Regions from separate parts of the Micromonospora sp. NPDC049523 genome, predicted to be linked through region 2. Evidence: predicted binding sites of a transcription regulator. Region 2 holds the regulator's gene; each other region holds the start of a gene.

Region 1 (10,067 bases), on a different contig from region 2:
GCCACCGGTGGCCGGGCGGTGCTGGTCTCCAGTCACCTGCTGGCCGAGGTGGAGCAGTCCTGCACCCACGCGGTGGTGGTCAACAAGGGCACCATCGTCGCCGCCGGGCCGGTCGAGGAGATCGTGGGCGAGTCGCCAAGCGTGCAGTTCGACGTCAGCGACCCGGCCGCCGCACGCGCCGTACTCGATCGGCTCGACGGGGTGGAAGTGCTGTCGAACGGTGACGGGACGCTGGTGGTGGACGTGAACGGGACCGCCCGCAGCGAGGTGGTCGCCGAACTGGTCCGGGCCGGGGTGGGAGTCGACCGGGTGATGCCACGCCGCCGACTGGAGGACGCGTTCCTCGCCCTGGTCGGAGACAACTCACGGGGAAGCGGGGACCGCTGACATGGCCGGCACGGATCAGGTGACCGTCGAAAGCGCCGGTGCGGCAACCGGCTACCGGCCGGGCGCGACCCTGTCGGTGGCAACCGAGTGGCGCCGCCAGTTCGCCCGGCGACGTACGCAGTTGACCCTGGCGGCGATGGTCCTGCTGCCGCTCATCGTGCTGATCGCGTTCCAGTTCAACTCGGGCGGGGACGACGACAACGGCAACAACGAGTTCGCCAGCCTGATCGACCTGGCCACCTCCGGCGGGCTCAACTTCGCCCTGTTCTGCATCTTCGTGTCGTCGTCGTTCCTGCTGGTCGTCGTGGTGGCGCTGTTCTGCGGCGACACGGTGGCCAGCGAGGCGAGCTGGGGCAGCCTGCGTTACCTGCTGGCGGTGCCGGTGCCCCGGTCGAGGCTGCTGGCGGTGAAGCTGGTCGTCGCGCTGGCGTACTCGGCACTGGCCCTGCTGCTGCTCGCCGGCACCGCGTTGGTCGCCGGCATCCTCCGCTACGGCTGGGAACCGTTGCAGAGCACCGTCGCCGCGCAGATCCCCGCCGGTGAGGGCCTGCTCCGGCTGCTCGGCGTACTCGGATATCTGGCGGTGGCGCTGCTGGTGGTGGCCGGGCTGGCGTTCCTGCTCTCGGTTTCCACGGACGCCGCCCTGGGCGCGGTCGGTGGCGCGGTGCTGCTCTGGATCCTCTCCAGCATCCTGGACCAGATCCAGGCGCTCGGCGTGGTCCGCGACTTCCTACCGACCCACTACAGCACCGCCTGGCTGGGCCTGCTCTCCACCCCGATCCAGACCGACGATCTCGTACGCGGCTGCATCTCGGCGATCAGCTACGCCACCATCTTCTGGAGCCTCGCCTTCTGGCGCTTCACCCGCAAGGACGTGGTCAGCTGACCGGCGTCGCCGGCCCGCCAGGCTCTGGTGACAAAACTCGCAAACCGCCCGTACTCGGGGTGGGGTGTGGGTCACAGGGGTGGCGGGGTGCTGGGCTGGGGCGGGCTTCACCCGTAGGATCAGGCGTACAACTGAATACCTCATCCAGAGGGGCAGAGGGATACGGCCCGATGAAGCCCCGGCAACCACCCACCGGCTCGATGACGAGCAGGTCGTGGCAGGTGCCAAGTCCGTCCCCGCCGCACCGCGCGGCGTTGGGAAAGATGAGAGGACGGCATCGCATGACTGCGATCCTTGGCGAAACCCAGACTCCCACCAGCGGCGAAACCCCGCCCAACCCGGCGCGCGCGTTGGTCTGCAGGGGCTGCGGTGCGCAGTATCCGCTGATTGCGCAGCATGCCTGTTACGAGTGTTTCGGCCCGCTCGAGGTCGCCTACGACCAGGATGCACTGGCGAAGGTCACCCGGGCGGACATCGAGGCCGGGCCGCAGAACATCTGGCGGTACGCCGCACTGCTCCCCGCCGGCCAGGACCCGGCAAGCCGGGTCACCCTCGACCCCGGCCTGACCCCGCTGGTCGCCGCCCCGCACCTCGCCGCCGAGCTGGGCATCACGGCGCCGCTCTGGGTCAAGGACGACAGCGCGAACCCCACCCACTCGTTCAAGGACCGGGTGGTCTCGGTGGCGCTGACCGCCGCGCGTGGCCTGGGCTTCAACCGGTTCGCCTGCGCCTCCACCGGCAACCTGGCCAACTCCGTCGCCGCGCACGCGGCCCGCGCCGGAGTCCCGTCGATCGTGTTCATCCCCGCCGACCTGGAGCAGGGGAAGATCATCACCACCGCGGTCTACGGCGGCGACCTGGTGGCCATCGACGGCTCGTACGACGACGTGAACCGGCTCTGCGGCGAGCTGGTGGAGACCGACGAGTTCGAGGACACCGCGTTCGTCAACGTGAACGTGCGGCCGTACTACGCCGAGGGTTCCAAGACCCTGGGGTACGAGGTCGCCGAGCAGCTCGGCTGGCGCATCCCCGAGCAGGTGGTCATCCCGATGGCCAGCGGCGAACTGCTGACCAAGATCGACAAGGCGTTCAGCGAGCTGGTCGAGATCGGGCTGGTCGAGGCGCCGGCCAACGGCTGGAAGGTGTTCGGCGCCCAGTCGGCCGGCTGCAACCCGATCGCGACCGCCCTGCACGACAACACCGACACCATCGTGCCGGTCAAGCCGACCGGCATCGCCAAGTCGCTCAACATCGGCGACCCCGCCGCCGGGCTGTACGCGCTGGAGGCGGTGCGGCGTACCGGCGGCTGGATGGAGTACGCCGACGACGACGAGATCCGCGACGCGATCCGGCTGTTGGCGCGTACCACCGGGGTGTTCGCCGAGACAGCGGGCGGGGTGACGGTCGCCTGCCTGCGCAAGTTGGTGGCGAGTGGGCGGCTCGACCCGGCCGCCGAGACCGTCGTCTACAACACCGGCGAGGGACTCAAGACGATCGACGCGGTGGCGTCGCTGGTGGGGCCGACGTACCGGGTGAAGCCGTCGTTGAAGGCCGCCCGCGAGGCCGGTCTGCTGGGCTGAACCCGCTGGTCCGACGGCTGATGGCGGCCCGCTCGACGGAGCTTGCCGTCAGCCGATCGGACCGGGACAACTAGGCTGATCGGCGGATGTGTCGGATGCGGTGGGTAGCTGCCGATTTGCCGCCCGTTAGCAAAATACCCCGGCGAGGGCTTGACGGCACGAACCGGGCGACGCAAAATGCTCCGTGCGGGAGGGCGTATCGCCGTAGACTTTTGAAGTTCTTACGACCCAGCGCCGGAGGCGTTGTGCGATCGTCCTCCCGACCAACACCCCCGGCCTAATTCGGTCGCGCTCGTCGCTGGGGCCGGGCACCCTCGGGGACATGGACACCGCCGCCACCCCCACAGCCCTCACCGTCACGCCACTCGACGTCGCCGACGACCTCGCGGTCGAGCAGGCGTACGCGCTCAGGTCCGCGATCGTCGCCGCCGACGTGCCGGATTTCCCGCCGCTCTGTCGCCAACGCTTCTTCGGTCAGCTCCGCCATCCGATGCCCGGTGAGGAGATGCGGTTCGCCCTGGCTCACCTCGACGGCCGGGCGGTCGGATACCTGAGCATCGAACTGCCCCAGCTGGAGAACACCGAGAAGGCCTCGCTGGACATCGAGGTGCTGCCGGACTACCGGCGCCAGGGCATCGGCCGGGCGCTGTACGAGTACGCGGCGCGTACGGTGCGGGAACTGGGACGTACGCGGGTGAACGGGATGTCCCAGGGGCCGCTGCCCGGTGAGCCGGCCCGGGTCGAGCCCGGCCGGGAGTTCGCCACCTCGTTCGGGGCGAAGAACGCCCTGGTCGACATCCGGCGACGGCTGGACCTCGACACGCTGGACCAGGCGCACCTGGACGAGCTGCTGGCCGCGTCCTGGCTCCGGGCCGACGGGTACTCGCTGGTCCGGTGGATCGGTCCGACGCCCGACGAGTACCTCGACGACATCGCCTATCTCGACGGCCGGCTGGTCCAGGACGCGCCAATGGGTGACCTGGAATGGGAGGCCGTGAAGCCCGACCGGGAACGGATCCGCAAGGTCGACGAGCTCCTGGTCGTACGCGGCCGGCAGGGGTACAGCAGCGCGCTGCGCCACGACGCCTCCGGCAGGGTGGTCGCCTGGACGATGATCGACGTCGGCGCGACGCCCGACTGGCACGCGTACCAGCAGATCACGATCGTCGACCCGGACCACCGAGGCCACCGGCTCGGCACCATCGCCAAGATCGAAAACCTGCGGTACGTCATGTCGCACCAACCTGCCGTGCGGATCATCGACACCTGGAACGCCGGCGTCAACGACTACATGATCTCCATCAACGAGGCCATCGGCTTCCGACCCGTCGACGCCTGGAACAACTGGCAGCTCACCCTCTGACCGGCCGCCGGACACGGCGGAGGGCACAGCGAGGGGGTGTCGGGTGCGCTGGTGCATGATGACGGGATGACGGAGACCCCGCATCCCCTCTACGCCACGCACGCCGACACCCTCGCCCGGGCGCTGACCGCGATCACCGAACGTGGGTACTGGTCGGCCTTCCCCGAGTCGCCCAGCCCCCGGGTGTACGGCGAGACCGCCGCCGCCGAGGGCGAGGCGGCCTTCCGCGCCTACCTGGACGCCGACTTCCCGCTCGACCAGCCCGGCACCGCGGGCCGGGTGGCCACCGAGGTCAGCCCCTTCGGGATCGACCTGGGTGTGCGCTACCCGCACGGGACCGCCGACGCGCTGGTCGGAGCCGCCGTCGCGGCCCTGCCCGGCTGGCGCGACGCCGGGCCGCAGACCCGGGCCGGTGTCTGCCTGGAGATCCTGGCCCGGCTGCACCGGCACATCTTCGAACTGGCCAACGCCGTACACGCGACCAGTGGGCAGGCGTTCGTGATGGCGTTCCAGGCCGGCGGGGCGCACGCCCTGGACCGGGCGCTGGAGGCGATCGCGTACGCGTATGCGGAGATGACCCGGCATCCGGGCAGCGCCGAGTGGGAGAAGCCGGCGGGCAAGGGCGAGCCGCTGCGGATGGTGAAGACCTTCCACGTGGTGCCCCGGGGCGTGGCACTGGTGATCGGCTGCAACACGTTCCCGACCTGGAACTCGTACCCCGGCCTGTTCGCGTCGCTGGTCACCGGCAACCCGGTCGTGGTCAAGCCGCACCCGGGCGCGGTGCTGCCGCTGGCGATCACCGTCCGGTACGCCCGCGAGGTGCTTGCCGAGGCGGGGTTCGACCCCAACCTGGTGCTGCTTGCGGCCGAGGAACCGGGCGAGAAGCTGGCCACCACGCTGGCGTTGCGCCCGGAGGTCCGGATCATCGACTTCACCGGCTCGACCGAGTACGGCGACTGGCTGGAGGACAACGCCCGCCAGGCCGCGGTCTACACGGAGAAGGCCGGCGTCAACACCATCGTGGTCGACTCCACCGGCGACTTCGCCGGCATGTGCCGCAACATCGGCTTCTCGCTGACCCTCTACAGCGGACAGATGTGCACCACGCCGCAGAACATCCTGATCCCGGCCGCCGGCATCGAGACCGACCAGGGGCACAAGAGCTTCGACGAGGTCACCGCCGGCATTGCCGGTGCGGTCGGGAAGCTCACCGGCGATCCGGCCCGCGCGGTGGAGTTCACCGGGGCGATCGTCAACCAGGGTGTACTGGCCCGGTTGGACGAGGTGGCGGGCGTCGGCGAGGTCGTGCTGGCCTCGCGTACGGTCGAGCACCCTACGTACTCCGAGGCGGTTGTGCGTACGCCGACGATCGTGCGGCTCGGCGCGGACGCCGTGTCGACCTACGGCCGGGAGTGGTTCGGGCCTATCTCGTTCGCGATCGCGACCGACTCCACCGCGCACAGCCTGGAGATCCTGCGGAAGACCGTGGGGGAACGCGGCGCGCTGACGGCGGCGGTCTACGCCACCGACGACAAGGTGCTCGACGCGGCCGAGTCGGCGGCACTGGACGCCGGGGTGCACCTGTCCTGCAACCTCACCGGCGGCGTGTTCGTCAACCAGTCCGCGGCCTTCTCCGACTTCCACGCCAGCGGTGCCAACCCGGCGGCGAACGCCGCGTTGACCGACGGCGCGTACGTCGCCGGCCGCTTCCGCGTGGTCCAGTCCCGCCGCCACGTCTGAGCGCGAGGAAGGGCCCTTGGAAATCGCTCCAGGGGCCCTTTCCCGCACCGCGGCCCCGGTCGGTTCAGGCGCGGCGGCGCATCTGTAGCTCGGTCAGGGTCGGTATGCGGGGGTGTGGCAGCCGGACGCCGGTGTCGACGAAGCCGAGCCGCTGGTAGGCGCGGATCGCCCGGTCGTTGCCCACCACCACCTCCAGCATCAGCTCCGGTCGCCCGGATGCCCGCGACCAGGCCGCCACCGCCTCGATCAGGTCGGTGAGCAGGCCGGTGCCCCGTCGTGCCGGGGTGAGGTAGACGGCGAAGATCACGGTGAGCCCCGGCTCGGCGGGTACGGCGTGCCCGCCCGCGTGTCCGAGGAGCCGGCCGTCGGGGTGGCCCGACGGGGGGTCGGCGACAAACGCGGCGATCTGGCTTCCGAAGGCGTTCTGGCGTACCCGGCTCGCGTACTCGGCGTGTGGGCGGGCGGCGGCCTCGGCGACGGTCTCCAGGAAGGCGAGCGGCGCGTCGGCGAGCATCTCCAGCCGCAGTGCGCGCATGCGGGCGGTGTCGGTGGGTCGGATCCGCCGGACCCGCGGGCGGTCGTCGACGCCACCACCGTGGTCGGAGCCCCCGGTGCCGCTACCGGCCGGGACGTCCGTGGCCGGTGTGCGGGCGGTGGCGGACGCCTCCGGTGGGGCGGTCGCGGCGGACGCAGGCAGGCTGGTCATGGGGCATGCCTACCCTCGACCGACCCCGGCGGGCAACCGGATTGCCGATCACGGTCGCGTCGCACTTCGCGAGATACATGATCAATTGTACGACGTAAAGACGTCGGACGATGTCAGCACAATCGCCGCCAGTCGCGGTACGCGTCGCGCGTGCTGTCCCTTTTGGGGTAGTGCACTGCGGTCGGACCTCGTGTAGCGTGCGATTTCGGTTGCCGAATTCGGGGATCGATATGGGTCCCGAGTCGGTGGCTCCGGCCGGCGTACGTCGGCACCGGGGGTGTTTGACCCAGCACGATCGAAGTGAGGAAGTGCACCGTGGCACAGGGCACCGTCAAGTGGTTCAACAGCGAAAAGGGCTACGGCTTCATTGCGGTCGACGGCGGGCAGGACGTATTCGTCCATTTCTCCGCGATCGAGATGGATGGCTACAAGGCGCTCGACGACGGGCAGCGGGTGGAGTTCGAAATCGCCCAGGGCCAGAAGGGGCCGCAGGCGGAGAAGGTGCGCCTCCTCGCCTGACCGGTTCGCCTGAACCGTCCGACCGGTCGGGTGTCCCGACCGAATGCAACCGACAATCACAGCCGGAATCGATATCGACAGGGCGTCGGTCTCCCGTGGAGTACGGCGCCGCTGTCGCATCTCTGCTTCCATCGGTGGCCGCTGCCGGGTAGCTGTCGATCCTGAGGGCCGGTCCGGCTGCCTTCCGGTCGTCGCGCTGCGGGCTCCGGTGGCTCCCGCTGACGACCGCTGGGGCGGGATGGCTCGTGTGGTGTCCGAGCGTGTGCTGCTCCGGGTCTTTCGTCGCATTTTGCCGTTTCGGCTCGTCTGTGGTTGCCGGATCCGCTCGATGTTCACCTCCGCGTTGCCCGCCTGCACCCGTACGTCGTCCACGCGCTGCCCGTACCGCGTCGACCCGTACGGCCCGGGCGTGGGCGTACGCCACTCCCGGCGGCGATGTCCCTGGTCGGCGGGGTGGCCGATCGCGCGCGGAGGTACGGCCGACCGGCCCCGCTGCGGCACACTCGCTTGCACTCGCCATGGGAGAGTGCTAAACAAGTGATTGGCACTCGCGCGGTGTGAGTGCCAGAGGTCGGGGCGGTTAGGGCCACGGTCGCGTCACCGGTGACGGGGGCGGGGCAGATGGCCGGTCGTCGCGGGCTGTCCGGCCCGACCGACGGACGTCACTGCCGCCTAGTGCGCGGGAGTCGGTCCGGTGCAATCGCGCCGGACCAAACCGCGCGCCAGCGCAGTAGTGACGTCCGAAGGTGCGAAGTCAGGCGGCCGATCCGGGACCAACCGGCTCGGGTGGCCGTGAGTGTCCAGGAGGACAACGCCGTATGGCCAAGATCATCGCGTTCGACGAAGAGGCCCGCCGTGGCCTCGAGCGGGGCATGAACCAGCTCGCCGACGCCGTCAAGGTGACGCTCGGCCCCAAGGGCCGCAACGTCGTGCTCGAGAAGAAGTGGGGTGCCCCCACCATCACCAACGATGGTGTGAGCATCGCCAAGGAGATCGAGCTCGAGGACCCCTACGAGAAGATCGGCGCTGAGCTGGTCAAGGAGGTCGCCAAGAAGACCGACGACGTTGCCGGTGACGGCACGACGACGGCGACCGTCCTGGCTCAGGCGCTGGTACGCGAGGGCCTGCGCAACGTCGCGGCCGGCGCGAACCCGATGGCCCTGAAGCGGGGCATCGAGGCTGCGGTGGCGGCGGTGGCGGAGGAGCTGGCCAAGCTCGCCAAGGACGTCGAGACCAAGGAGCAGATCGCCTCGACCGCGTCGATCTCCGCCGGTGACACCACCGTCGGCGAGATCATCGCCGAGGCGATGGACAAGGTCGGCAAGGAAGGCGTCATCACCGTCGAGGAGAGCAACACCTTCGGGCTCGAGCTTGAGCTCACCGAGGGCATGCGCTTCGACAAGGGCTACATCTCGCCGTACTTCTGGACCGACCCGGAGCGTATGGAGGCCGTCCTCGACGACCCCTACATCCTGATCGTGAACAGCAAGATCGCTTCGGTGAAGGACCTGCTCCCGATCCTGGAGAAGGTCATGCAGTCGGGCAAGCCGCTGCTGATCATCTCCGAGGACGTCGAGGGCGAGGCCCTGGCCACCCTCATCGTCAACAAGGTGCGGGGCACCTTCAAGTCCGTCGCCGTCAAGGCTCCGGGCTTCGGCGACCGCCGCAAGGCGATGCTGACCGACATCGCGATCCTCGCGGGTGGCGCGGTCATCAGCGAGGAGCTGGGCCTGAAGCTCGACGGCATCGGCCTCGACATGCTGGGCCGCGCCCGCAAGGTCGTGGTGACCAAGGACGAGACCACGATCGTCGACGGTGCCGGTGACGCCGACCAGATCCAGGGTCGGGTCAACCAGATCCGCGCCGAGATCGAGAAGAGCGACTCGGACTACGACCGCGAGAAGCTGCAGGAGCGCCTGGCCAAGCTGGCCGGCGGTGTTGCGGTGATCAAGGTCGGCGCGGCCACCGAGGTCGAGCTCAAGGAGCGCAAGCACCGCATCGAGGACGCCGTTCGCAACGCGAAGGCGGCCGTCGAAGAGGGCATCGTCCCCGGTGGTGGTGTCGCGCTGGTGCAGGCCGGCAAGACCGCCTTCGACAAGCTGGACCTCTCGGGTGACGAGGCGACCGGTGCGACGATCGTCAAGATCGCGCTCGACGCCCCGCTGCGCCAGATCGCCGTCAACGCCGGCCTCGAAGGTGGCGTCGTGGTGGAGAAGGTCCGCAACCTCGAGGCGGGCCACGGCCTGAACGCCGCGAACGGTGAGTACGTCGACCTGCTCAAGGCCGGCATCATCGACCCGGCCAAGGTGACCCGTTCGGCGCTGCAGAACGCGGCCTCGATCGCGGCACTGTTCCTGACCACCGAGGCAGTGGTGGCCGACAAGCCGGAGAAGAACCCGGCTCCGGCTGCTGCCCCCGGCGGCGGAGACATGGACTTCTGAGTCCAACGCAACATCGGTAAGGGGCGGACCGCGACTGCGGTCCGCCCCTTACGTCATGTTGGCAGTCGTCGCTGATTGCGTTGCTTGTCTGCTCGGGAGAACGGCTTCCTGATCTGGATCGGGGCGTCGACCATCTCCAGCGGTTCATCGGTCGAAAGCTCGTCCAACCGATCCATTTCCGCACGCTGCTCCGCGTCGCCGTAATCGAGGCGATGTGCCGGCGTTTCGGCGGGGATCTCCGCTGCCATCCTGGCCCAGGTGGCCGGAGGGAGATCGTCAGTCGGTTCGTCGTCGTTCGCCATGACTTCCTCCTTGGCTCAAACGGTAGGAGCCAGGGAGGCGTCAGTGCTGAGAAACGGCACTATAAACGGATATCTCCTATTCGCCCTTTTCGTGGCGACCGGAGTGGTTCGCGGTGCCGGTGAGAGCTGCTCGCGGTAATCCC
Region 2 (10,067 bases):
CGGGCCGAACTCGGCACCGCGATCGTCCGGTGGATGGGCGGCCTGCCCGACGGGGTCGACCCGGCGGACCTGGCGTCGGTGGAGCTGACCGCCCGCCACACGCCACGGACCGGCGGCGAGCACCAGCTTGCGATCGACGGGTTCGGGATGTTCAGCCTCAGCGTCGCCGGCACCGCGATCTTCGACGGGCCGGTCTTCGACGAAAACCAGGACCCGACGGTCACGTTCTTCGCCCCGGTCGAACGGCGTTTCCCGATCACCATGGTCGAGGGCGAACCGGTCGAGGTGACCCTCACCCAGCAGGTGGTCGAGGGGATGGCCGGCTTCGTGCAGTTCGCCCTCGGGCACGCCGAACCGACCGCCGACGCCGACGAACTGCTCGACGCGGCAGCCCGCGCCGCCGCCGAGGCGGACATCGCGGTGGTGGTGGTCGGCACCACCGAGCAGGTCGAGTCGGAAGGCTTCGACCGGACCACGCTGGCCCTGCCCGGCCGCCAGGACGAACTCGTGACCAGGGTCGCGGCAGCGAATCCGCGTACGGTCGTCGTGGTCAACGCCGGCTCACCGGTGCTGATGCCCTGGGCCGACGAGGTGGCGGCGATCCTGCTCACCTGGTTCCCCGGGCAGGAGGCGGGTGCCGCGCTCGCCGACGTACTGCTCGGTGGGGCCGAGCCCGGGGGGCGGCTGCCGACCACCTGGCCCCGGCACGCCGACGACGTACCCGTCCTCTCCACCACCCCGGTCGACGGCAAACTCGACTACGACGAGGGCGTTTTCGTCGGCTACCGGGGTTGGCGGGCAGAGCCGCTGTTCCCGTTCGGCCACGGCCTCGGCTACACCACCTGGTCGTACGAGTCGCTGACCGTCGAATCCGACTCCGGTGGTGGTGGTGGTGGCCTGGTCGCGGTGGTGACGCTGCGCAACAGCGGGACGCGTACCGGGCGTGAGGTGGTGCAGGTCTACGTCGGTCCGAGCGAGCCGGACCCGCAGCGCCCGACCCGGCAACTCGCCGGATTCGCCACGGTCACCGCCGCACCCGACGAGACGATCACCGTACGGGTGCCGCTGGCCGCCCGCTCGACCCAGGTCTGGGCCGGTCAGTGGTCCACCGTCCCCGGTCACTACACCGTCGAGGCGGCCCGGGGCGTCGCCGACGTACGCCTGACCGCCACGGTCGACGTCACCGAGTAGGCCGTACCCGCTACCAGCGCCCCAGTCGGGCCGACAGGACGGCGAGTGCCGCTACCCCGGCGGTCGACGTACGCAACACCGCCGGACCGAGCCGTACCGCCCGCGCACCGGCGGACTCGAACGCCGCCACCTCGGCCGGGGTGACGCCACCCTCCGGCCCCACGACCAGCACGATCTCCCCGGTCGACGGCAGGTCCACGGCGGAGAGACCGACCGTCGCCTCCTCGTGCAGCACAAAACCGGCCGCCGCCCCGGCGACCCGGTCCACCACCCGCCCGGTCGACTCGTCCGGTGCTCCGGCCACCACCGGCAACCACGGCCGGCGGGCCTGCTTGGCCGCCTCCCGCGCGGTCGCCGCCCACTTCTCCCTGGCCCGGCCACCCCGCTCACCGCGCCACTGCACCACCGAACGGGACGCCGCCCAGGGCACGATCTCGTCCACCCCGACCTCGGTCATCGCCTGTACGGCCAACTCGCCCCGGTCGCCCTTGGCGATCCCCTGGGCCACCACCAGTCGCGGGTCGGGCGCGTCGACGTACGCGAAAGAGGCGACCCGAAGCTCCAGCGTGCCCCGGCCGACGGCGGTCACCGACGCGGCGGCCGTGCCGCCCTTCCCGTCGGCGAGCAGCAACTCCTCACCGACCCGCAACCGCTGCACGGTGGCCGCGTGATGCCCCTCCGCCCCACCGAGCGTGAACGACTCCCCCGCAGGCAGGGCTTCCACCAGAAACAACGGCACCGACACGGAGAAAGGCTAACCGGCGCCCTGGGCAGCGGCGGATCCGGCGGCATCCACCCAGGCGACGACGGAGACCAGCAGCAGGAGCAGACCGGCGACGAGGAAGACGTACGCCCAGACCCGGCTGTTGCCCATGTCGAATATCACCCCCTCCTCGTCCGGAGGCGCGATCGCCGAGTAGACGAACCACAGGCCGGTCGCGCCGACGAAGAACTGCGCGCCGATGAACTCCCCGTCCACCTTGTTGGCGGCCCGCTCCCCGGCCAGCCTGATGATGACGATCACGAGTGAGACGATCGCCCCGGCACCCGGAAGTACCCGCTCGAAGAGCAGTTTCAGCGCATTTCCCGACGACATCAGATTCTCCGCAGCCCGATCGGGAAGCGCGACAGACGTGCCCGGGAGACCCGCTCCCGTACGTAGTCCCACTGTTCCTGTTCCGCGAGCAGCGGATGGACGTCGCGAAGCAGGGTGACGGCCTCCACCATCGCCTCCTCGTCCCGCAACGCCAAGCCGAGGCGGGGACGGACCAGCCACCGCTCCACGGCGGTGAAGCCGGCCACCGCGACGACACCACCGACGACCAGCCTGGCCACGATCTCCATGGTTCCGCCGGGGGCCACCACCAGCGAGCCCAGGGCCAGCAGCATCGCCGAGACCGCCGACAGCACCCCCAGGGCGCGGTAGATCCGGACCCCTTCCCGCTGCCGGTCCGCCTGGAACAGCAGATCCTCGGCCCGAGCCAGATAACGGTCGTAGAGTTCCCCGGTCAACTCCTTCTCGTCCGACGTACGGGAACCGTCGTCATCGCGCTCCACAGAATTCCTCCACCGCTATCCAGAAGTCGTCCAGCATCTTCGTGGACTGCGTCGCGTCGAGCGCCGGTTCGACCCTGAACCCCAAATCAAGATCTTCGCCGTACGTCGTCGGACCACTGCTCACCGGGACCACCCGGCATTCCAGTCCGGGCACCCGCTGCTGGAGCCGACGCAGCGTACGCCCGAATTCGGACTTGGCGTCGGGGCCGTAATACGCCCGCGCCCGGTCGAGGTCATCCGGATAAAGGTCGGCCTTTGCCAGCGCGACGATCAGCCAGAACTTCGTCTCCTTGTTCCGGCCCGGTTTCCAGACCGCGGCCAGCTTGTCGCAGACCTCGACGAACTCCTGCAACTCCAGTCGCAGGTGATATTGCCGCAGATAGGCAAGCCGCTCGGCCGGCACGTCGACCGGCCCCTTCTTACGTTTCCGGGTCCGCCGCGCCTCCCGGACGCCAGCGGCGTTCCGGCCGCCCCAGGGCTCGTTGTATCCCCAACAGACGACGTGGACCACGCCGACCGGCCGGCGCGGCAGGTGCAGGAAGTTCCGGAAGGTGTCCGTACGCGGACTGGATCCCAGTTGGCCCGGCGCCACGGTGAGTTCGACCCAGACCTGACGTGACAGCAACCACCAGCGCCTACGGCGAAGCGAGAGTAGATGGGGTTCCGAAGACTCGCTCTTGTCGGTGTCCGGGGCGGTACGCCGCTTCGCGCTCTCCCACACGTCCGCGAGCCTGGTCTTGCCCGCGCCCTCCCACCCGGTGACGAGGATAGGAACAACTCGGCGCAACATCGAGCCGTATCCCGACCTCGTCGCGACCGTCACCGGTTGCTGCCCCGAATTGCCGGTGGTGGTTGCGCCGGAACCATTGTTCGACCTGCCGCCGATGTCGCCCTCCCTGTCCGAGCCCGCGACCCGCTCGATTCCCTAAGGAAGGCAGGTCGCCGCAGAGCAAGGCGACCATAAATTCCACAAGCGACATCCCACCACCGTCCGAACGGCCCCCACCCCCTCCCTCACCCCGGCGGCAGCCCCTCGTGTAGAGAAAGAGTGGCTATCCCCGGAGGAATAGCCACTCTTTCTCTACACGTGCGCGGACCGTGAGCCCGAGCGGGGCTCAGTGGCCGTTGAAGGCGTCTCGCATGCGGGAGAAGAAGCCGCCCTGTTTGCTCAGCTCGGCGACCTCCTCGCCTCTGGTCTTGGCGAAGTCGCGGAGCATGCGTTCCTGGTCGGCGTCGAGCTTGGTCGGCGTACGCACGTCCAGGTGGACGAAGAGGTCACCCCGTCCGGTGCCACGCAGGTGCGGTACGCCGCGGGCGCGCAGCCGCAGCGTGCTGCCCGGTTGGGTGCCCGGCTTGACGTCGACGGGTTCGTCGCTGTCCAGCGTCTTGATGGTGAGCCGGGTGCCCAGCGCCGCCGCCGTCATCGGCACGGTGACCCGGCAGTGCAGGTCGTCGCCCTTGCGGGAGTAGACGTCGTGGGTGCGTTCGTGGATCTCGACGTAGAGGTCACCGGCGGTGCCGCCACCGGGGCCGACCTCACCCTGCTGGGCGAGGCGGATCCGCATGCCGTCCTCGACCCCGGCCGGGATCTTGACGGTGAGCGACCGGCGGGTACGGACCCGCCCGTCACCGGCGCAGGTCGGGCAGGGGTGCGGGATGACGGTGCCGTAGCCCTGGCAGACCGTGCACGGCCGGGACGAGACGACCTGGCCGAGGAAGGTCCGCTGGACCGACTGGACCTCGCCGCGCCCACCGCACGCCTCGCAGGTGGCGAGGTGGGTGCCGGCGGCGGTGCCCGCACCGGCACAGGTGGTGCAGAGTACGGCGGTGTCGACGGTGATCGGCGCCTCGACGCCGAACGCCGTCTCGTTCAGGTCGAGTTCGAGGCGCAGGATGGCGTCGGCACCCGGACGCGTACGTGGACGGGGCCCACGGCTGCCGCCCGCGGCACCGAAGAACGCGTCCATGATGTCCTGGAAGCCGACGAACGGGCCCGCTCCGCCGGGTCCGGCACCGCCGCCGCCACCGCCGGGGGCCAACGGGTCCCCGCCGAGGTCGACGATCTGCCGTTTCTGGTCGTCGGAGAGGACCTCGTAGGCGGCGTTGATGTCCTTGAACTTCTCGTGCGCCTCCGGATCCGGATTGACGTCCGGATGGAACTGCCGCGCCAGCTTGCGGTAGGCGCGCTTGATCTCGTCGTCGGAGGCCTCCCGGCTGACGCCGAGAATCCCGTAGTAGTCCTTGGCCACTGTGTTCCGTGTCCCCATGTCAGTCGTGCCGTCCGCCGGTGTCGTCAGGTCAGCTTGTTGATCAGTTCCGTGCCGGTGCCGCCCGCTGCACCGGTGCCCGTCAGTTCTGTGCCAGTAGGTCGCCCACGTATCGGGCCACGGCGCGTACGGTCGCGATGGTGCCGGGGTAGTCCATCCGGGTAGGCCCGAGCACCCCGAGCCCGCCGAGGATGTTGCTGCCGGTGCCGTACCCGGTGCTCACCACCGAGGTGGCGCGCAGGTTGTCGATCTCATTTTCGTCGCCGATCCGAATTCGGAGCGTACTGGGTTCGACCTCGCCGAAGAGCTTGAGCAGGATGACCTCCTCCTCCAGCGCCTCGAGAATCGGTCGCAGCGAGCCCTGGAAGTCGAGCAGGCCGCCGCGGGTCAGGTTGGCGGTGCCGGCCAGGGCGATCCGTTCCTCGTGCCGCTCGACCAGGGTCTCCAGCAGGACCGTCGCCAGCGTCGCCATGGCCGGGCGCAGGTCGGGTGTTACCTCGTCGACCAGTGCCTGGACCAGCGGCGGGGTGTCGGAGAGCCGGCTGCCGACGAGCTTCTCGTTGATCAGCCGGCGCAGGTCGGTGACGTCGTCGGCGAGCAGCGGCGCGGGCATCTCCACCAGGCGCTGTTCGACCCGACCGGTGTCGGCGATCATGACGAACATGAGCCGGGTGGTGGAGATCGGCACGAGTTCCAGGTGGCGCACGGACGAACGGGCCAGGCTCGGGTACTGCACCACGGCGACCTGCCGGGTGAGCTGGGCGAGCAGGCGGACCGTACGGTGCACCACGTCGTCGAGGTCGACGGCGCCGACCAGGAAGCGTTCGATGGCCCGGCGCTCGGCCGGGGTGAGCGGCTTGACCCGGGAGAGGCGGTCGACGAACAGCCGGTAGCCGCGGTCGGTGGGCACCCGGCCGGCGCTGGTGTGCGGCTGCCGGATGTAGCCCTCTTCTTCGAGCACGGCCATGTCGTTACGGACGGTCGCCGGTGACACGCCGAGCTGGTGCCGCTCGACCAGGGCCTTGCTGCCGACCGGCTCCTGGGTGGATACGTAGTCCTCCACGATCGCGCGCAGCACGTCGAGCTTGCGGTCGTCGAGACCCATCCTCACCTCCCTGCGACCGGGTCGGTGCGAGCACCCGGCCCACCAGTCTGGCACTCGACTGTAACGAGTGCCAGTCTACGACGTGGGTCCGACCGGTTGTGATGATCAACCATTGGCCCGGCCGGAGATCTTGAGTGATCTGGTGGACGGTATCCGACCCCCTGTCGGCATAACAGCTTCAGTCAGCAATTGTCCAGTGAAGTCACTCGTGGTAGTTGGCGTCGTTTGATCGATACCCCTACCGTGACCCCCATGACTGAACCACCCCGCCCTCCCGGAGAGGGCGGCCCCGGCGGTTATCCGCCGCCGGAACCGCCGACTACTCCGTTCACGCCGCCGGGCTCGTACTCGAGTCCCGACGAGGCGCCCCCGCCCGGATACGGCCCGCCTCCGGCCGCACCGCAGTACGGCGCACCGGGCACGCCGCCGCCGGCCGGTGGCTATCCCCCACCGGGTGGCTACCCGCCGCCGGGTGGCCAACCCCCGCCGGGTGCCTACCCGCCGCCCGGCGCCGGCTACCCCGGCGCCGGCTACCCCGGTGCCGGGGCCCCGGGCGGTGGCTACCCGCCACCCGGTGGCTACACCCCCGGTTACAACACCGGTGGTTACCCCCCGGGCGGCGGCTACCCCGGCGGCCCGGCCCCGACCGGTTACGCGAACAGCGACGACAAGACCTGGGCCCTGATCGCGCACTTCGGTGGCATCGCCGTCGGCTTCATCGCCCCGTTGATCGCGCTGCTCGCCAAGGGAGACAGGTCGCCGACCGTACGGGCGCACGCGGTCGAGGCGCTGAACTTCCAGATCACCTGGGCGGTCGTCATGCTGATCGCGGTCATCCTCGGGATCTGCACGCTCGGTCTGCTCCCCCTCATCGTCTGGATCGTGATCATCGTGTTCTCGGTCATCGGCGGCCTCCGGGCGAACGAGGGCACCCTCTACCAGTACCCGATGACGTACCGCCTGGTGAAGTAAGCCGTCAGGCAGGCAAGATCCGCTGGCTCGGGTCGGTCCGGACCGGCCCGAGCCAGCGCGGGCCCGACCGGAGGTCAGGGCAGCAGGTCACGTACCACGGCGTCGGCGAGCAGCCGGCCCCGCAGGGTCAGCACCGCCCGGCCGGCCGCGTACTCGGGGCCGCTCAGCAGGCCGTCGGCCAGGGCCCGGTCCGCGCCGAGCCGACCGGCGTCGTCGAGCCCGGCCAACGGCAGCCCCGAGTCCAGGCGCAGCCGCAGCATCACGTCCTCCACGTGCTGGTCGTCCCCGGTGAGCAGTTCCCGGGCGTGACCGGGAGACTCCCCGGCGGCCAGGCGGGACGCGTACGCGGTGGGGTGTTTGACGTTCCACCAGCGCACGCCGCCGACGTGGCTGTGCGCCCCCGGCCCGAGGCCCCACCAGTCCCCGCCGGTCCAGTAGAGCAGGTTGTGCCGGCACCGGGCGTCGGCGGTGCGGGCCCAGTTGGAAACCTCGTACCAGGAGAAACCGGCCGCGCCGAGGGCGGCCTCCGCGGCCAGGTAGCGGTCCGCCGCCACGTCGTCACTGGGGTACGGCAGCTCGCCGCGCCGCATCCGACCGGCCAGCCGGGTGCCGTCCTCCACGATCAGGGCGTACGCGCTCACGTGGTCGACGCCCGCCTCGGTGACCGCCGCCAGCGAGGCGGCGAAGTCCTCGGCGGTCTCGCCCGGCGTGCCGTAGATCAGGTCCAGGTTCACGTGGTCGAAGCCGGCGTCACGCGCCTCCAGCGCGGCCTGCACCGCCCGGCCGGGGGTGTGCTTGCGGTCCAGCAGGGCGAGCACCCCGGCGGCGGCGGACTGCATGCCCAGCGAGATCCGGGTGTAACCGGCGGCCCGCAGCGTCTTGAGCGACTCCGGTGTCACCGACTCCGGGTTCGCCTCGGTGGTGACCTCGGCGTCGGCGGCCAGCCCCCAGGTCCGGTCGATCCCGTCGAGGATCCGGGCCAGCTCGTCGGCGGGCAGCAGGGTCGGGGTGCCGCCGCCGACGAAAACGGTGTCCACCCGGCGCGGCGGGGCCTCGCCGAGCACCCGCCCGGCCAACGCCAGCTCGGCCAGCACCGAGTCGGCGTAGCCGTCCCGGCCGCCACCACCGCCGAGTTCGGTGGCCGTGTACGTGTTGAAGTCGCAGTATCCGCACCGGCTGGCGCAGAAGGGCACGTGCACGTAGACCCCGAACCCCCTGGCGCCGACGGCGGTCAGGGCGGTACGGGGCAGCGAACCGTCAGCGGGTACGGGTTCACCTTCGGGAAGGACGCCGGGCATGCGACTAGTGTGCCGGCATGACCGCAGCCCCCGACACGCTCGTCCGGGTGTCGACCTCACCCGGGGTGACCACCCTCACGCTGGACAGCCCGCACAACCGCAATGCGCTCTCCACACCGCTGATGAGCCAGCTACTCGCCGCACTGGACGACGCTGTGACGGACGACACAGTACGTGCGGTGGTCCTGTCACACACCGGGCCGGTCTTCTGCTCCGGCGCCGACCTGAAGGAAACGGCGGCGGCGTTCAGTAGCGGCTCGGTGCCCGCCGGCAAGCTCGGTGACGTACTCGCCGCGGTGCGGGAGTGCCCGAAGCCGATCGTCGCCCGGGTGGCCGGGCCGGCCCGCGCGGGCGGGCTGGGGCTGATCGCCGCCGCCGACATCGCCGTCTGTACGTCCGAGGCGACCTTCGCCTTCACCGAGGTACGGATCGGGGTGATCCCGGCGGTGATCTCGGCGACCGTTCTGCCCCGGTTGCAGCCGCGCGCCGCCGCCGAGCTCTACCTGACCGGTGAGACCTTCGACGGCGACCGGGCCGAACGAATCGGGCTGGTCAGCCGGGCGGTGCCGGCGGACGCGCTGGACGAGACAGTGGCCGCGTACTGCGCCGCGCTGGTCCGGGGCGCACCCGGTGCCCTGGCCGGGACCAAGGAGCTGCTGCGCCGGCCGGCCGCCACCGACCTGCGCGCCGAACTCGCCGAACTCGGCGCCCTGTCGACCCGCTACTTCCTCTCCGAGGAGGGACGGGAGGGAATCCTCGCGTTCCGCGAGAAACGGCCCGCTCGTTGGGTACCCGGGGCCTGAGCAGCAACGAGCGGTGTCAGGCGCCGGTAGAGAACCGGTGAAGGACCGATGAGCACAGGTTTACCGGGAAAACAAGGCTGGCCGAGAGTACGGAGTCGGGACGTACGCTAGGCCCTGTTCGCCGATCATCCACGGCCCGCGACGGGCCGACGGAGCGGCACAGACGGGTCGGGCCGACCGGACGAGCAGGGGGTGCGGGTGCGGACTCGAGCGATGGTGGCGGCTGGCGTGGCGCTCGCGGCGGTTGCCGCACTCGGGGTCTACCTGGGCTCGCGCGAGATCGTCGGCAAACTGCCGCTGCCGAGCGCCGTACGCGGCTGCGTCGTCGAGGCCGACGGTCGGGTCAACCTCAACCCGGAGCAGATGGCGAACGCCGCGACCATCGCCGCGATCGGTGCCAAACGCAAGATGCCGGAGCAGGCCGTAGTGGTCGCCCTCGCCACCGCGTTCCAGGAGTCCAGGTTGGAGAACCTGGCCGGCGGTGACCGTGACTCGGTGGGGCTGTTCCAGCAGCGCCCGAGCCAGGGTTGGGGCACCCCGGAGAAGATCCGCGATCCGCGCTACGCGGCGGACAAGTTCTACGCCGCGCTGAAGAAGGTCAAGGGCTGGGAGCAGATGCGGGTGACCGACGCCGCCCAGCGGGTACAGCGATCGGCGTTCCCGGAGGCGTACGAGAAGTGGGCCGACGAGTCGGCCGTACTGACCAGGGCGCTGTTGGGCAACGCGACCGGCGCCGTCGCCTGCACCGTCGGCAGCGAACCGCTGCTGCGCGGCGCCGCCGCCGCGACCGCGCTCACCACCGGGCTGAACCTGGACTGGGGCAAGTTGCAGACCACGGTGCCGGCCGAAATGACCGGTCTGGCGGTTCCCGCGG
Region 3 (10,067 bases), on a different contig from region 2:
CGCCTAGGCCGCCCCTTCCACTCCACCCTCCCCACCCAACGCGCCGCCAGCTAACCCACCCCCCACCCCTCCCCACCCCCCCTCCCCCTCTCCCCCCACCCCGACGCAGCCCGTTGATCATGAAGTTAGCGACAGGTGATCAGCCGAAAACCGTCGCTAACTTCATGATCAACGAGGTGGTCGGGGGTGGGGTGGGGTTAGTGGACTGTGACCTGGGTGGTGTGCCAGCCGGTGGCGCCGTCGGGGGCTACGGGGCGGGGTTGGCTGGGTTGGGTGGTGCCCGTCGCGTCGGTGGCGCGTACGCGGAGGGTGTGTTCGCCCTCGGTGGCCTGCCACCGCCAGGACCACTGCACCCAGGTGTCGACCGACGCGGACGGGGCGAGCGTGGCCTGCTCCCACGGGCCGCCGTCGACCTGTACCTCGACCTGTTTGATTCCTCGGTGCTGCGCCCAGGCCACCCCGGCGACCGTGACCGGGCCGGGGGTGAGCCGGTTACGCGGCCGGGGCGTGTCGATCCGGGACTGGGTCTTGATCGGCCCCTCCGGCGCCCAGCCACGCGGCACCCAGTAGGCGTCGAAGTCGGAGAACCGGGTCAGTTCCAACTCCACCACCCACTTGCAGGCGGAGACGTAGCCGTACAGGCCGGGCACCACGACCCGGACCGGGAAGCCGTGCTGGACCGGGAGCGGTTCGCCGTTCATGCCGACTGCCAGCATGGCGTCGCGGCCGTCGCGCATCAGCGCGGTCGGGGTGCCGCAGGTCCAGCCGTCGGCGGACCGGCCCACGACCTGGTCGGCGTCGTCGAGTGGCCCGGCCTGGTCGAGCAGGTCCTTCAGCGGTACGCCGAGCCAGCGCGCGTTGCCGATCAGGTCTCCACCGACCTCGTTGGACACACACGCGAGCGTGATGTCGCGCTCGATCAGCGGACGGGCCAGCAGATCGGCGTAGCTCAACGTGATCGGGTTACGGACTCGGCCGTGGATGCGCAGTTGCCAGGTTCCGGGATCGACCTGCGGCACCACCAGCGCGGTGTCGATCCGGTAGAACTGGGAGTTCGGCGTGGTGTACGGGGCCAGTTGCGGCAGCGACAGGTCGGCGCCGGCCGGCACCGGTGACGCCGGACTGGCCGGGGCGGGCAGCGTCACCGCCGCTCGGGCGTCGGATACCCCGCGTCGGGTGGTGATCCAACGCCCACCGAAGCCGCTCAGCGCCGCGGCTCCCAGCGTGACGCCCACGCCGGTAAGGAACCGTCGCCGCCCCTCCGCCAGGTCCTCCCGGTCAGCCTGCTCCCGCCGCTCGACCGCTTCCCGAGCAGCCTCGGCCGGGTCCCGCCGTTCGACCGCTTCCCGAGCAGCCTCGGCCTGCTCCCGCCGCTCGACCGCTCCCCGAGCAGCTTCGGCCGGTTCCCGCCGCTCGACCGCTTCCCGGCTCTCGGCCACTTCCTGGGTGCCGGCCAGTTCCTGGGTGTCGGCGAGGTTCCGGCCACCGGTCAACGCTGGCACGGTGGATTGGACCAGGGGCGCGTCCGGCCAGGGTGCCGGGACCAGGACGGCGCGCAGTCGGCGGAGCACTCCGGCGGCGAGGGCGGCACCGACCAGCGAGGGCAGTACGGCACCGACTCCCGCACCGGGGCGGGTCAGTGCCGCGATCGCGCCGACGAGGCCGAACAGGGCGATGCCGGCGTACCCGACCAGCGGGGTGCGCAGTGCCCGGACACCGATCACTGCGGCGAAGCCGGCCAGCAGCACCCCGGTGCCGACCAGCAGCGCGGTCTTGTCGTGTACGCCGAACACGTCGATCGCGAACTGCTTCAGCGGCTCGGGTACGAGGTCGACCACCACCCCGCCGACCGCGACCAGCGGAGCGGACCGCGCCCCGGTCAGTACGGCGACCAGTTCGGCCGAGCCGATCGCGACCGCGGCGGCGGCGATCCCGGCCAGTGCGCCGTACCTGCGCTGTTGGGTGCTCACCCGCCCAGTGTTGACGATCACGGAGCGGACCGGTAGTGACGTGGACCTCGGGCAGACGCAAACCAGGGTAGATTCGCGCGGATTGGCGCTTTGTACGCCATTGACGCGGATCTACCCTGGTTCGACGGTTACTGCGGGTGTTGCGGTGTTACCGGGTGATCAGAAGCCCGGGCCGTGCTGGTGGCCGTGGCCGTGGCCACCGCCGGCGGGGGCCTCCGCCTTGGCCGGCTTCTCCACGATCAGGCTCTCCGTGGTGAGCAGCAGACCGGCGATCGACGCGGCGTTGATGACCGCGTTGCGGGTCACCTTCACCGGGTCGACGATGCCGGCCTTGGCCAGGTCGACGTACTCGTCGGTGGCGGCGTTGAGGCCGAAGCCCCAGTCGCTGGCGGCGACCTTCTGCACGACCACGTAACCGTCGTGACCGGCGTTCTGGGCGATCCAGCGCAGCGGCTCGACCAGCGCCTTGCGGACGATCGAGACACCGACCTTCTCGTCACCGGTGAAGCCCAGGTCGTCGTCGAGCACCGAGGCGATCTGCACCAGTGCGGCGCCACCGCCGGGGACGATGCCCTCCTCGACCGCGGCCTTGGTGGCGGCGATCGCGTCTTCGATGCGGTGCTTGCGCTCCTTCATCTCGACCTCGGTCGCCGCGCCGGCCTTGATCACCGCGATGCCACCGGAGAGCTTCGCCAGCCGCTCGGCCAGCTTCTCCCGGTCCCACTCGGAGTCCGAAGCCTCGATCTCCTTGCGGATCTGGGCGACCCGGTCGGCCACCTCGGTGTCACGGCCCTTGCCGTCGATCACCGTGGTGTTGTCCTTGTCGACCACGACCCGGCGGGCGCTACCGAGCACCTCGAGGCCAACCGCGTCGAGCTTGTAGCCAAGCTCGGGCGCGACCAGCTCGGCGCCGGTGATGACCGCCATGTCCTGCAGCAGCGCCTTGCGGCGGTCGCCGAAGCCGGGGGCCTTGACCGCGCAGACCTTGACGGTCTTGCGGATCGAGTTGACCACGAGCGTGGACAGGGCCTGGCCCTCGACGTCCTCGGCCACGATCAGCAGCGGCTTGCTGGTCTGGAGGACCTTCTCCAGCAGCGGCAGCAGCTCTTCGATGGCCGAGATCTTCTGAGTCGTGATCAGGATGTACGGGTCGTCGAGGACCGCTTCCTGCGACTCGGCGTCGGTCACGAAGTTGGGCGAGATGAAGCCCTTGTCGAACTGCAGGCCCTCGGTGACCTCCAGCTCGGTGGCGAGGGTGGAGCCCTCCTCGACGGTGATGACACCGTCGCGGCCGACCCGCTCCATCGCCTCGGCGATCAGGTCGCCGATGGTCGCGTCCTGCGCGGAGATGGTCGCCACGTGCGCGACCGACTCCCGGCTGCCGACCTCGACGGCCTTGGCGAGCAGCGCCTCGGACACCTTGGTGGCGGCCGCGTCAATGCCCCGCTTGAGACCGGTCGGGTTCGCCCCGGCGGTCACGTTGCGCAGGCCCTCGCGGACCAGCGCCTGGGCCAGCACGGTCGCGGTGGTGGTCCCGTCGCCGGCGACGTCGTTGGTCTTGGTCGCCACCTCCTTGACCAGCTGCGCGCCGAGGTTCTCGTAGGGGTTGGTGAGTTCGATCTCCTTGGCGATGGTCACGCCGTCGTTGGTGATCGTCGGTGCACCGAACTTCTTGTCCAGAACGACGTTGCGCCCGCGCGGGCCGAGGGTGACCTTGACCGTGTCGGCGAGCGTGTTGACACCGTGCTCCAGCAGGTGCCGGGCGTCATCCGAGAAGCTCAGAATCTTCGCCATGTTTTACTCGGGTCCCTTCACACAGCACTGCCCCGGCCCGGCATGCCGGTCCGGGGCAGTGATCACTGATCGGTCAGATCACTACTTCTCGATGACCGCGAGGACGTCGCGGGCGGAGAGTACGAGGTACTCCTCGCCGGCGTACTTAACCTCGGTGCCGCCGTACTTCGAGTAGAGGACCGTGTCGCCGACCTTGACGTCAACCGGGATCCGGTTGCCCTTGTCGTCGATGCGGCCCGGGCCGACGGAGAGGACAGTGCCCTCCTGCGGCTTTTCCTTGGCGGTGTCGGGGATCACGATGCCCGACGCCGTGGTCGTCTCAGCCTCGTTCGCCTGGACCAGGATCCGGTCCTCGAGCGGCTTGATCGCAACCTTGGTCGCGGTAGTCACGGGCATACCCTCCTGGGGTACTGGTTTCTGTGCTGACCAGCAAGCCGGCCAGCGTCAATCTGCCACATGCCACCGGGCGGGTCCGTCGTCGCGGGAGCCGGTCCGCCTGGCGTTTCAGCCACCGGACCGGAGCCCGGAAGCTGGCACCCTCAGACTGAGAGTGCTAACGGCAGGTTATGCCGGTGGCTAGCACTCCGTCAAGGAGAGTGCCAACATGACAGCCGGCGTGTTCGGTGAAACCCCTTACCAGGCCACCGGCGGACCGGCTTCGCCGCACCTTCCGCGCGCCTCGCTCGCCCCACCAGCGATCGACGTGTACTGCCTCACATCCGGCGTGTGCTGCCTCACAATGGCTCGATGGATCTCGACCAGCTCGCCGCGCTGCGTACTCCGGTCGGGTTGACCGCGCTCGCCGCGGCGGCCGAGTTGGCCGGCGGTGACCCGCTGGCCGCCGCCACCGCGCTCCGCTCGGCGGGCCTGCCAGGGCCGCTCGCCGCCGCCGCACTCACCCAGGCCGAGCTGCGCCGCCGCGCGGTCGGCAAGTTCGGACCGGCCGCCGCCGGAATGTTCTTCACCCGCTCCGGCCTGGAGCAGGCGACCAGGGCGGTGGTCGCCGACCGGCGGGCGCGCCGGTTGCGGGCCGCCGGGGTACGCACCCTGGCCGACCTCGGTTGCGGCCTCGGCGCGGACGCGCTCGCCGCCGCCCGTGCCGGCATCCGGGTGTACGGGGTGGAGGCCGACCCGGCCACCGCCGCGCTGGCCGCCGCGAACGCGGAGGCGGCCGGGCTGGCCGGCTGTCTGAGCGTCGAGTGCGCCGACGCCACCGGTTTCGACCTCACCGGGATGGACGCGGTCTTCTGCGATCCGGCCCGACGATCGAGCGGCGGTCGACGGATCTTCGACCCGGCCGCCTACTCCCCGCCCTGGGACTTCGTGCTCGGCCTGGCCCGGCGGGTGCCGTGCACGGTGGTGAAGGTCGCGCCCGGCCTGGACCACTCACTGATCCCGCCCGGCGCCGAGGCGGAGTGGGTCAGCGTCGACCGGGAACTCGTCGAGGCCACCCTCTGGTGCGGCCCGCTCGCCGCTTCCCCCCGCCGGGCCACCCTGCTCCGACCCCCTGCTGCCGCCGGTAGCGCGAGGGCCCCGGCCCAACGCTCGGGTGAGACGGCTGCCGGCGAGGACAGCGAGGTCGGGGTGGCCGAGCTCACCGGGACCGGTGCGGTCGAGGCACCAGTCGGCCCGATCCGCCGGTACGTCTACGACCCGGACGGCGCGGTGGTCCGGGCCCACCTGGTCGCCGAGTTCGCCGTGACCGTGGACGGCACACTCGCCGACCCGGACATCGCCTACGTGTACGCGGACACGCCGATGCCGACCCCGTTCGGCCGCTGCCTGGAGATCACCGACGTGCTGCCGTTCTCGTTGAAGCGGCTGCGCAGCCTGCTGCGGGGGCGCGGGGTCGGCCGGGTGGAGATCCTGAAACGGGGCTCGGCGGTGGATCCGGAGCGGCTCCGGCGCGATCTGCGGCTCGCCGGCAGCGAGCCGGCCAGCCTGGTGCTGACCCGGGTGGCCGGCGCGCCCACCGTGCTGGTCTGTCAGCCGGTGGCGCCGACCCGGTAGGGTCCCGGCCGTGGCAGGTCAGGGGACCCCGGCAACGGCACTGCTGGTCAAGCAGAAGGTCGCGCACACCACCCACCCGTACGACGTGCCGGTGGAGTCGCCGCGCTACGGCGCGGAGGTGGCCGCGGCGCTCGGGGTGGAGCCGGAGCGGGTGTTCAAGTCCCTGGTCACCGAGGTCGACGGGACGCTGACCGTGGCGGTCGTACCGGTCACCGGGGAGTTGGACCTCAAGGCGTTGGCGGCGGCGGTGGGCGGCAAACGCGCGGCACTCGCCGACCGGACCCTGGCCGAACGGACCACCGGTTACGTCCGGGGCGGGATCAGCCCCCTGGGCCAACGGAAGCGACTACCCACCGTAATCGACTCATCAGCGGAGAGCTTTTCCACTGTGTACGTCTCCGCCGGTCGCCGAGGCCTCCAACTCCAGCTCGCACCGGCCGATCTGATCCGCCTGACCAGCGCAATCAGCGCGTCGATCGCCGCCGGCGGCTGATCCGCGAACTGCCCACTATCGACCGTCTTGCGGCTACTTGCCGCTACTTGGTCCGTCGATGACCGTCGTTGCGCTCTGTGCTCTTTCTTACACAAAATTGATAGCACTCGGCCGTACGGCGTGAGCCGACACGGAACCCCTTCGCGCCACGGTTCGGTCATTTGGCTCGCCGCACCCCGAACCGGGCGGCAAATCGGCACGATCCGCCCAGGCGATTCAGGTCCATGACGGGCCGGTGTCAGTCGCGTTGCTGAATTGTTATCGCAGGCAACAAAACTCGTGGCCTCGGCACTCTTGTGCCTCACCCCACGAGCGCAATACGTTGCCGGACACAACAAAAGTAAGTACGGCCCACTCTGAACACCCCTGCAGTGGCGGCGACCGCACCGACCAGACGCCGCACCACGCAACGACTCAGCGGACCGAACCCCACCCCTCGAAAGGACCCGAGCAATGCGCAAAGGGATCCTCACCATCGCCGCCGTGGGCCTGCTGGCCACCGGTGCCCTGACGGCCTGCGGCGACAATTCCGACGACGCCGGCAGCGGCGGCGCCAAGACCCCGAAGATCGGCGTGATCCTGCCGGACAGCGCCTCGTCCGACCGCTGGGAGACCGCGGACCGGAAGTACCTCGAAGAGGCCTTCAAGACCGCGGGCGTCGAGTACGTCATCCAGAACGCGCAGGGTGACAAGTCGCAGTTCCAGACCATCGCGGACCAGATGATCACCGGTGGCGCGACCGCCCTGATGATCGTGAACCTGGACTCCGGCACCGGTAAGGCCGTGCTCGACAAGGCGAAGTCGCAGGGCGTCGCCACCATCGACTACGACCGCCTGACCCTCGGCGGCTCGGCCCAGTACTACGTCAGCTTCGACAACGTCGCGGTTGGCAAGCTGCAGGGCGAGGGCCTGGTCAAGTGCCTGACCGACAAGGGCGTGAAGAACCCGGTCGTGGCCGAGCTGAACGGCTCGCCGACCGACAACAACGCCACGCTGTTCAAGAACGGCTACGACTCGGTGCTCCAGCCCAAGTACGACTCCAAGGAGTACGTCAAGGGCCCCGACACCTCCGTCCCCGGCTGGGACAACGCCCAGGCGGGCACCATCTTCGAGCAGAACCTGACCTCGCAGGGTGGCAAGATCGACGGCGTGCTGGCCGCGAACGACGGGCTCGGCAACGCGGTCATCTCCGTGCTGAAGAAGAACAGCCTCAACGGCAAGGTCCCGGTGACCGGCCAGGACGCGACCGTCCAGGGCCTGCAGAACATCCTCGCCGGTGACCAGTGCATGACCGTCTACAAGGCGATCAAGCAGGAGGCGCAGGCCGGCGCGGAGCTGGCCATCGCGCTGGCGAAGGGCGAGAAGAAGGACGTCGGCCAGACGGTCAAGGACCCGGAGGGCGGGCGTGACGTGCCGTCGGTCCTGCTCGCACCGAAGGCCATCGACAAGTCGAACGTCAAGGCGGTCGTGGACGACGGCTTCGTCACCAAGGAAGAGCTGTGCACCGCGGCGTACGCCGCCGCCTGCACCGCAGCCGGGATCAGCTGACCCTGCTCTGACCCCGATCGGAGTCACCGTGCCCGTCCGCCGACCGTAGGTCGGTGGACGGGCACACCGGGTTGACCCGACCGGGCTGCCTGATCGGACCTTCGCGACCGGAGCCCCGCGAACGGACACCCCGCGACCGGAACACCCCGCGATCGGACACCTGTGAAAAGGAGACCCACCGTGTCCGCGACACCCTTGCTGGAGCTGCGCGGGATCGACAAGAACTTCGGTCCCGTGCAGGTCCTGCGCGACGTCGCCTTCGCCGCATACCCCGGCGAGGTGACCGCGCTCGTCGGCGACAATGGCGCCGGCAAATCCACGCTGGTCAAGTGCATCAGCGGCATCTACGCCATCGACGGTGGCGAGTTCATCTTCGACGGCAAGCCGGTGACCGTGAACAACCCGCGGGATGCCGCCGCGCTCGGCATCGAGGTCGTCTACCAGGACCTCGCGCTCTGCGACAACCTCGACATCGTGCAGAACATGTTCCTCGGCCGGGAGAAGACCAGCGGGCTGGTCCTGGACGAGGTGACGATGGAACGGCTCGCCGCGGAGACCCTCGCCGGCCTGTCCGTCCGCACGGTGAAGTCGCTGCGCCAGCTCGTGGCCAGCCTCTCCGGCGGGCAGCGGCAGACGGTGGCGATCGCCAAGGCCGTGCTCTGGAACAGCAAGCTGGTCATCCTCGACGAGCCGACCGCCGCGCTCGGCGTCGCGCAGACCGCTCAGGTGCTGGAACTGGTCCGGCGGCTGGCCGACAACGGACTCTCGGTCGTACTCATCTCGCACAACATGAACGACGTCTTCGCCGTCTCGGACCGGATCGCCGCGCTCTACCTCGGGCGGTCGGTGGCCCAGGTCAAGACCACCGACATCACCCACTCGCAGATCGTCGAGCTGATCACCGCAGGACGCAGCGGTGATCTCGGCCTGCGGTCCGAGAACGGCGACAGCAGCGGCGCCGGTCACACGGAACTCATCACCCCTGGAGCCGAGCAATGAGCACCTCCACCCCTACCGCGGTACGCGAGGAGCCGGTGCCCCTACCGACGCGGACGGTCAACGACCATGTGCGCGACTACATCGGCCGGGTACGTGGCGGCGACATCGGCGCGCTGCCGGCCGTACTCGGGCTGGTGGTGCTCTGCATCGGCTTCTCGATCGCCCGCCCGGAGTTCTTCTCCGCCATCAACTTCGCCAACCTGTTCACGCAGGGCGCCGCGGTCATCCTGATCGCGATGGGGCTGGTCTTCGTCCTGCTGCTCGGCGAGATCGACCTCTCCGCCGGTTTCGCCAGCGGCGTCTGTGCCTCCGTACTCGCGGTGCTGCTCACCCTGCACGGCTGGCCCTGGTACGGCGCGCTGATCGCCGCCCTGGTCACCGGTGTGGTGATCGGTCTGGTGCTGGGCGTGCTGGTGGCGAAGGTCGGCATCCCGTCCTTCGTGGTCACCCTCGCCGCGTTCCTCGCCTTCCAGGGCGTGGTGCTGCTGCTCATCAAGGGCGGCACCAACATCTCGGTGCAGGACAAGGTCATCGTCTCGATCGAGAACAGCAACGTGAAGCCGGTGATCGGCTGGTTGCTCGCCCTGGTCGCGGTGCTCGGTTACGCCGCCGTGCAGCTCGTCCGCTACCGCACCCGGCAGGCACGCGGCCTGATCGTCGACCCGTTCCTGGTGGTGCTGGCCCGGATCGCCGCGGTCGCCCTGCTCGTCGGCATCGCGACGTACATCCTGAACCAGGAACGCAGCATCAACACCCTGATCACGTCCAACAAGGGCATGCCGATCGTCGTACCGCTGATCGCGATCCTGCTGGTCGTGCTGACCTTCGTGCTGCAGCGCACGGTCTACGGCCGGCACGTCTACGCGGTCGGCGGCAACGCCGAGGCCGCCCGTCGGGCCGGTATCAACGTGGACCGGATCCGCATCTCGGTCTTCGTGATCTGCTCGCTGCTGGCCGCGATCGGCGGCATCGTGGCGGCCAGTCGTGGCCGGTCGGTGGACCCGAACACGGGTGGCAGTAACGTGCTGCTCTACGCGGTCGGCGCGGCGGTGATCGGCGGCACCAGCCTCTTCGGCGGCAAGGGCCGGGTGTTCGACGCGGTCCTCGGTGGCGCGGTGGTCGCGGTGATCGACAACGGGATGGGCCTGCTGGGCTACAGCTCCGGCGTCAAGTTCGTGGTCACCGGCCTGGTGCTGTTGGCCGCGGCCGGGGTGGATGCACTCTCCAGAAGACGTGCCGCCGCCACCGGACAC

What was found. Region 2 encodes HrcA, which represses chaperone genes, less so after heat shock. Its sites were predicted from a motif close to GGTTNGCACNCTCNNNNNGAGNGTGCNAACC; they were not measured.
Region 1: a site for HrcA is predicted at 7,721-7,751, ahead of groL (chaperonin GroEL). Genes of this name have one in related genera too.
Region 3: a site for HrcA is predicted at 4,293-4,323, ahead of groES (co-chaperone GroES). Genes of this name have one in related genera too.

What each region holds. Positions count from the first base shown of each region.
Region 1 is NZ_JBFAPP010000009.1:64,806-74,872, reverse strand. Features, by position in the region: gene AB0J90_RS15970 (alpha/beta fold hydrolase) at 1-387, shown strand, start outside; gene AB0J90_RS15965 (ABC transporter permease subunit) at 389-1,273, shown strand; SAM riboswitch class I at 1,411-1,543, shown strand; gene thrC (threonine synthase) at 1,555-2,853, shown strand; gene AB0J90_RS15955 (GNAT family N-acetyltransferase) at 3,176-4,216, shown strand; gene paaN (phenylacetic acid degradation protein PaaN) at 4,283-5,956, shown strand; gene AB0J90_RS15945 (GNAT family N-acetyltransferase) at 6,021-6,662, opposite strand; gene AB0J90_RS15940 (cold-shock protein) at 6,978-7,181, shown strand; gene groL (chaperonin GroEL) at 8,000-9,622, shown strand; gene AB0J90_RS15930 (hypothetical protein) at 9,676-9,870, opposite strand.
Region 2 is NZ_JBFAPP010000002.1:56,540-66,606, reverse strand. Features, by position in the region: gene AB0J90_RS02815 (glycoside hydrolase family 3 C-terminal domain-containing protein) at 1-1,191, shown strand, start outside; gene AB0J90_RS02810 (16S rRNA (uracil(1498)-N(3))-methyltransferase) at 1,202-1,936, opposite strand; gene AB0J90_RS02805 (hypothetical protein) at 1,946-2,287, opposite strand; gene AB0J90_RS02800 (hypothetical protein) at 2,287-2,748, opposite strand; gene AB0J90_RS02795 (hypothetical protein) at 2,735-3,373, opposite strand; gene dnaJ (molecular chaperone DnaJ) at 3,864-4,997, opposite strand; gene hrcA (heat-inducible transcriptional repressor HrcA) at 5,098-6,120, opposite strand; gene AB0J90_RS02780 (DUF4870 domain-containing protein) at 6,373-7,092, shown strand; gene hemW (radical SAM family heme chaperone HemW) at 7,167-8,390, opposite strand; gene AB0J90_RS02770 (enoyl-CoA hydratase family protein) at 8,408-9,193, shown strand; gene AB0J90_RS02765 (hypothetical protein) at 9,386-10,067, shown strand, end outside.
Region 3 is NZ_JBFAPP010000014.1:80,262-90,328, forward strand. Features, by position in the region: gene AB0J90_RS22330 (WhiB family transcriptional regulator) at 1-54, shown strand, start outside; gene AB0J90_RS22335 (molybdopterin-dependent oxidoreductase) at 198-1,970, opposite strand; gene groL (chaperonin GroEL) at 2,130-3,764, opposite strand; gene groES (co-chaperone GroES) at 3,846-4,160, opposite strand; gene AB0J90_RS22350 (methyltransferase domain-containing protein) at 4,512-5,774, shown strand; gene ybaK (Cys-tRNA(Pro) deacylase) at 5,785-6,267, shown strand; gene AB0J90_RS22360 (substrate-binding domain-containing protein) at 6,721-7,815, shown strand; gene AB0J90_RS22365 (ATP-binding cassette domain-containing protein) at 7,996-8,814, shown strand; gene AB0J90_RS22370 (ABC transporter permease) at 8,811-10,067, shown strand, end outside.